Linked DNA regions of Myxococcus xanthus. The protein of the gene in region 1 binds, or shares a complex with, the protein of each later gene. Links are inferred from orthologs where the notes say so. Each region holds a gene or a part of one and is shown on either strand. Other genes may lie near its edges.

Region 1 (3,184 bases):
TCGTTGTTCTGAGCGGCCTTCTGCGCGTCGACAATCTCGATGTCGTTGTCGCCGAACATGCTCATCACGTCGTCGATCTGATCGGACGACACGATGTCGGCGGGGAGCGCGTCATTGACCTCGTCGTACGTGAGGAAGCCCTTCTCACGGCCCGCGGCGAGCAGGTCCTTGACCTCCTTGCGCTCGGCGACCGGATCCTCCTCGATGTCGTCCTCGACGGCGTCGGGGTCCACCTGGACGGCGGCGGCGGCCTCTTCCGCGGCCTCCTCCGGGTCCACGTCATCGCCCATGGCCGGCGCCACGCCCTTCTTCTTCTTCTTGAGCTTCTCCGTCGCCTCGGCGACGACGTCCCTCGCGACGAGTTCTTCCTTCTCCTCGGCGCCCGTCTTGGCCCCCTTCGCCGCGGCACCGTCCGGAGCCTTCTTCTTGCGGATCACCGGATCCACCTTCTTCTTGGTCGGCTTCACGGACGCCTTCGAGGGCTTCTGCGTCGGCATTCGGGTACTTCTCCTTGAGCAAATTCAGGGGCTTGAGGCCTGGGCGAGCCGGCCGATCTACCGCAAAGTCAGGGTTTCTTACAAACGCGAACTCAAACCGGTTGCATGGGCGCCTTTGTTCCCGAGGAGGCAGGCTTGAGCTCCTCCAGGACACGCTTCTTGAGCGCCAACAGTTCCACGCGCTCCGCCAGGAGCTGGCGCGTCTCCTCTGTCAGGTCGAACGCCCCCGGGGTCTGCTCTGTCGCCCGCTTTATATAAACGAGCCGCTCGTCGATGCGCCGCACCATGATTTCCCTGCAGATGGAGAGGAACGCCGCCTCCAGGGGAACAGGCTCCGAGGGGAGCTGCCGCAGCGCGCTTTCAATGCCGCGCTTCACGGCTTCCGAGGATTCAAAGAGCGCATCGTTTGCGCCGTGCCCCGACGTCGCATGCGCCAGCGCCATGCGCAGGCCCATGTGGGACAGCTCGTCACACACGCGGAAGGTGTCCCGCGCCATCAACCGTGGCTCTTTCAACACCGCGCCCACGTAGAAGCACTCCAGCGCGGGGGGAGGCTTCTCCAGGGGCGGGGCGGGGCGGTTGGGGCTCGAAGGAGGTGCGTCCCCGCCGGCGGGCTTGGGCAGGGGCACCTTGCTGCGCAGGGCCGCCTCCACGTCCGCAGGCCGCCAGCCGAAGTGCTCGGCCACCGCGCTGAAGAGGGTGGCGCGCACCAGGCCGACGGGGACCTGTCCCACCACCGGCTTGAGCCGATCGAGCGCTGCCATCTTCTCCTCGAAGCTCGCGGCCTTGCCCTCCGGGAGGAGCGAGGCGAACAGGTGGCCGGTGAGCGGGTGGGCGCCTTCCAGCAGCCGTTCCACGCCCTCCTGGCCCTCTCGACGCGCGAAGGTGTCTGGATCATCCCCTTGCGGCAGCAGGGCAACTCGCGCGGTCGCCCCTGCGGCGAGCAGGGGACCGGAAAGCCGTTCGACAGCGGCAAGGCCGGCCGAGTCGCCGTCCAACAGCAGAATCAGCTCGCGGGCCTCGGCGCGCTTCAGCACCTGCATGTGTCCGGCGGTGAGGTTGGTGGAGCACAGCGCCACCGCGTGCCGCACGCCCACCTGGTGCAGGCCAATGGCGTCGAAGTAGCCCTCTACCAGCACGGCGGCCTTGCGCTTGCGAATCTCGTCGCGGGACTGGTCCATGCCGAAGAGCGTCTCGCTCTTGTTGTAGAGCCGGGACTCGCGCGAGTTGAGGTACTTGGGCCCTTCATCCGCGCCAACCAGACGGCCACCGAAGGCGATGGGGCGGCCCTCCGGCGCGCGGATGGGCACCATGACTCGGCTGCGGAAGAAGTCGTAGTAGCCGTCGCCGCTGTTGCGCTTGAGGACCAGGCCGGCCTTCGCCGCCCACTCCAGCATGCCCAGCTTCTGGAAGCGCTCCGTCAGTGAGGCCCATTCGAGGGGCGCCCAGCCCAGGCCGAACGCAATGGCCGTCTCTTCGGAGACGCCGCGGCTGGCGATGTAGGCGCGGGCGGAGCGGCCTTCGTCCTGCTGCCACAGCATGGCGCGGAAGTGCTCGGCGGCCTGGTCCGTGGCCTCCTTGATTTGCTGCCGCTCCCGCATGCTGGGGTCCTGCTCGGCCTCCAGGTCCACGCCGAGGTCGCGCGCCAGGTCCCGCACCGCGTCCAGGAACGTCTTGCCCAGGTAGCGCTGGACGAATGACACCGCGTCGCCGCTCGCGCGGCAGCCATGGCAGAAATAGAAGCGCTTCTCCGGCACCACGTAGAAAGAGGGCGTCTTCTCCTGATGGAAGGGACAGCAGGCCTTCCATTCGCGCCCGGCCTTCTTCAGGTCGACATGCCGGGAGATGAGCCCGACGAGGTCCACCCGTTCGAGGACCTCCTGGATCTTGTGCTCAGGAATCACGACTCCCACCCCCTGGCCCACCCCTGGGCGGGCCCAGCGCCTGCATCGTGTCTGACAGGGCTGACGTCGCCTGCCCACCCGCCGACCTGGCGGATCATCCCCATGGGGGCGGAAGCCGGAGCGCTCGCGAAGGCAGGGGGTGTTTGCGGCATGGGGTGGACTCCTGAGGCCCCTGCACGCGACTTCCGCTGGGGTGAGCGGGTGGCGCGGCGGGACTGACCCAGGCACTTAATGACGGGGGGCCGAGGGAGCAAGTTTCCGCATCCCTGTCCAGCCCTTCAATGCAAAGGCGCCGCCGGTTTCCCGACAGCGCCAGCGCTGACCTCAGAACGGTGGAGGGCTCAGGAGAGCTTCGCGAGCTCCGACTTCACTGCCTCGGAGATGGCTCGGCCTTCCGCCTTGCCGTGAATCTTGGCGTTGAGGTTCTTCATCACCGCGCCCATGTCCTTGGGTCCCTTGGCGCTCGTCTCGGCGATGGCGGCGCGGACCTCGGCGGCCAGCTCGTCGGCGGTCAGCTGCTTGGGCAGGTAGTTCTGGAGGATGCTGATTTCAGCCTCTTCCTTCTCCGCCAGCTCCGGGCGGCCACCCGTCTTGAACTGCTCCACGGAATCACGGCGCTGCTTGATGAGGCCGGCGATGACAGTGAGGACTCCCGCGTCATCCAGGGCGGAGGCGCCGGGCTCCACTTCCTTGTACTTCACCGCGCTCTTGAGCATCCGCAGCACGCTCAGCGTCAGCTCGCTCTTGGACCGCATCGCGTCCTTCAGGTCCGCGTCGATCCGC
Region 2 (3,174 bases), 140 kb from region 1 along the record:
CATCGAGTCCTCCGTGCACACCTTCGCCGTGGGCGTGCAGTGGCACCCCGAATACATGTCCACGACCATTCCGGTGCACGTGGGGCTCTACAAGGCGTTCGTGCAGAAGGCGCGCGAGCACCGCCGGTGAGCGCCCGCGTCCTCCTGCTGGCCGGGCTGGAGCCCACGGGACGGGCGGGGTTGTTGGCGGACGTCGCCGCGGTGCGTGCGCTGCGGGGCCAGCCGGTGGCGGTGCCCACCGCGCAGACGGCGCAGGGTGTCCGCACCTTCACCTGGACGGCCTCGCCGCCGCGCGTGCTGTCCGCCCAGGTGGCCGCCGCGCGCGAACTGGGGCCGGTGCATGCGGTGAAGTGCGGCATGGTGCCCGCTCGCGCGCAGCTCGAGGCCGCGCAGCGGGCCCTGGAGGACACGGGCGCGTGGTGGGTGGTGGACCCGGTGGTGCGCACCTCCCGGGGCGAGCCGCTGACGCGCCTGTCCGCACGGGCCTACCTGGCCCTGGCCGCGCCGCGCGTGGTGCTCACGCCGAACCTGGATGAAGCGGGCTGGCTGCTGGGACGACCCGTCGCGCGCACGGTGGAAGAGGCTGTCGAGGCCGCGGAGGCACTGGCACGGCACGGCTTTGGCGCGGTGCTGGTGAAGGGCGGGCACTTGCCGGACACGCAGGGGCTGGCGGACGTACTGGCCACACCGGGCCGCGTGCGAGTGCTGGAGGGCAAGAGGCTGGCGCGTGCCCCCGGACGCCGGGGCACCGGGTGCCGGCTGGCCTCCGCGCTGGCCACGGAGCTGGGGCGGGGCCGTACGCTGGAGACGGCGGTGCGCTCGGCCCGCGCGCTGGTGGTGCGCTACCTGCGGACCGGCGCGGAGTAGGGTGAGGCCGCGCTAATCGGTCCTCGACCGGCTCTCGAAGCGGGTGAACTCGGCCAGGAACACCAGGTCGATGGAGCCGATGGGGCCGTTGCGCTGCTTGGCGACGATGAGCTCCACGGGGATGACGGTGCTCGACTGCTGCGCCGGCTGCCCGTCGGGGCCCTCGTCAGTCGTCTCACGGTGGATGAACATCACCACGTCGGCGTCCTGTTCGATGGAGCCGGACTCACGCAGGTCCGACAGCAGGGGTTTGCCGTCCTTGCGGTCCTCCACCTTTCGACTGAGCTGACTGAGCGCGATGATGGGCACCTCCAGCTCCTTGGCGAGCTGCTTCAGTGCGCGGGAGATTTCGGCGACCTCCAACTGGCGGCTCTCCACCTTGCCCTTCTGATGCATGAGCTGGAGGTAGTCGATGACGATGAGCGACAGGCGCGGGTCGCGCTGCTTCACGCGGCGGGCCTTGGCGCGCAGGTCGAACGGGGACAGGCCGCCCGAGTCGTCGATGTAGATGGGCGCGTTGTAGAGCGCGCCCGCCATCTCCTGGAACTTCTCCTCGTCGTGCGGCGTCAGCCGGCCGCCGCGCAGCTTCTTCATGTCCACGCGCGCGGTGGAGGCCAGCAGACGCATCAGCAACTGGTCGGCGGGCATTTCGAGGCTGAAGATGCCGACGGCCTTGTTCTCCTTCAGCGCCGCGTGCACCGCGATGTTCATCGCGAAGGACGTCTTGCCGATGCCGGGACGCGCCGCGAGGATGATGAGCTCGCCGGCGTGCAGGCCGGTGAGCTGGTTGTCCAGGTCGATGTAGCCGGTGGACAGGCCCGTGATGCCCGTGGCCGCCGCCTTCATCTTGTCCAGCAGGTCGAGCGTGTGCTCCATCAGCTCGCTGACCGGGCGCAGGTCGCCCTCGCGCTTCTTCTCCGCGAGGAGGAACACCTTGCGCTCGGCCTCGTCGAGCAGCACCTCCAGCTCGCCCGTCTCCTGGCTGGCGAGGTCCTGGATCTCCCTGCCCGCCTGGGCCAGGCGGCGGCGGATGGCCTGGTCCTTGACGATTTGCGCGTACTGGACCGCGTTGGACGCGATGGGCACCACCTGGTCCAGACGCATCAGGTAGGCCGGGCCGCCCACCGACACCAGGTGGCCCAACACCTTCAGCTCCTCGGCCAGCGTCAGGTGGTCCACCTGTCTCGACTGGCCGTCGAGCTTCAGCATCGCCTCGAAAATCTGGGCGTGTGCGGGGCTGGAGAAATCCTCTGGGTGGACGACCTCGCCTACCGCGGCGATGAGCGTGTTATCCGCCAGCACAGCGCCCAGCACGGCGCGCTCCGCGGCGAGGTCCTCGTGGACCTTCCGACCCTCTCTGAACTCGTGGACGTTCTCCATGGCAGCCCGCCCACTCTACAGGCAGGGCTGACACAACCAAATTTGCTACCACAGACCTGTAGCAGTGACGCCTACCCCTCCAGTCCCCACTTCTGGAGGAACGCTTCACGCCAGGTGCGGCTGAGCACGACGGAGCTCCCGTCCTTGAGGACGAGGATTCCATCCCCGTGGCTCCACGGCTCCAGGCGGGCCACCGCGTCCAGGTTGACGATGTCGCCCCGGTGCACCCGGACGAAGCGTGAGGGGTCCAGCCGCTCCTCCAGGGCCCGGAGTGTCTGTCGCACCAGGTGTTCTCCTTGGCCCGTGTAGAGCCGCACGTACTTGTCCTCGGCCGACAGGCGCCAGACGTCCTTCAGCGGCAGGGGTACCCAGGCCTCCCCCGCCTTCACCACCAGCCGCTCCAGCGGACGGCCCGCGGGGGCCCGCCCCAACTCCGCCAGCAGGGCCTGGAGCCGCGCGGTGTCCGGCATCCCGCTGCGCAGCACCGCGTGGGCCTTGTCGAGCGCCCGGCCGAAGCGCTCCGCGTCGTAGGGCTTCAGCAGGTAATCCACGGCCTGCGCCTCGAAGGCCGCCAGCGCGAAGGCGTCGTACGCGGTGGAGAAGATGACGGCCGGGCAATGCTCCGGGCCCAGGGCCTCCAGCACCTCGAAGCCGGTGAGGCCGGGCATCTGCACGTCGAGCACCAGCAGGTCCGGACGCAGGGCGCTCACCTGGCGCAACGTCTGGGTCCCATCCGCCGCCTCGCCCGCGAGCGCGAAGCGCGTGTCCTCCGCCAGCAGGCGCTTCATCTTCGCCCGCGCGGGGGCTTCGTCGTCGGCCACCAGCACCTGGAAGCGCGTCATGCCGCGGCCTCCCGGGGCAGCCACAGCGACACGCGCGCGCCGCCTTCGGGGCCGTGGCTTCGTTCCAGCCGCGCACGGCCCGCGT

What was found. The genes of interacting proteins can lie anywhere in the genome.
Region 2: the proteins of dnaG (region 1) and dnaB are in contact, whole or in part, in a crystal structure (PDB 2R6A), measured with the Geobacillus stearothermophilus proteins. The link is inferred for Myxococcus xanthus from one-to-one orthologs. Residues at the interface, in WP_049624496.1 of Geobacillus stearothermophilus: Lys456, Leu457, Leu458, Pro459, Ala460, Asn463, Ala464, Leu467, Leu535, Leu536, Ile537, Ala538, Gln544, Glu545, Asp548, Tyr549, His552; in WP_033016901.1 of Geobacillus stearothermophilus: Ser13, Glu15, Ala16, Gln18, Glu91, Leu92, Asp94, Ala95, Val96, Pro97, Thr98, Ala99, Ala100, Asn101, Tyr104, Tyr105, Ile108.

Annotation. Positions count from the first base shown.
Region 1 is NZ_CP017174.1:6,555,517-6,558,700, reverse strand. Bases 1-2,954 are described here. They hold dnaG (DNA primase), read right to left. Parts: upstream 2,411-2,954; coding sequence 590-2,410; downstream 1-589. Other genes in these bases: BHS09_RS26670 (GatB/YqeY domain-containing protein), read right to left, coding at 2,743-2,954; rpoD (RNA polymerase sigma factor RpoD), read right to left, coding at 1-497. In the rest of the region: more of BHS09_RS26670, read right to left, coding at 2,955-3,184. UniProt on the Escherichia coli protein: RNA polymerase that catalyzes the synthesis of short RNA molecules used as primers for DNA polymerase during DNA replication.
Region 2 is NZ_CP017174.1:6,418,993-6,422,166, reverse strand. The notes cover bases 64-3,007. They hold dnaB (replicative DNA helicase), read right to left. Parts: upstream 2,248-3,007; coding sequence 880-2,247; downstream 64-879. Other genes in these bases: BHS09_RS26075 (LytR/AlgR family response regulator transcription factor), read right to left, coding at 2,319-3,007; thiD (bifunctional hydroxymethylpyrimidine kinase/phosphomethylpyrimidine kinase), read left to right, coding at 127-867; BHS09_RS26090 (gamma-glutamyl-gamma-aminobutyrate hydrolase family protein), read left to right, coding at 64-130. Also shown: more of BHS09_RS26090, read left to right, coding at 1-63; more of BHS09_RS26075, read right to left, coding at 3,008-3,089; BHS09_RS26070 (sensor histidine kinase), read right to left, coding at 3,086-3,174. UniProt on the Escherichia coli protein: The main replicative DNA helicase, it participates in initiation and elongation during chromosome replication. Travels ahead of the DNA replisome, separating dsDNA into templates for DNA synthesis.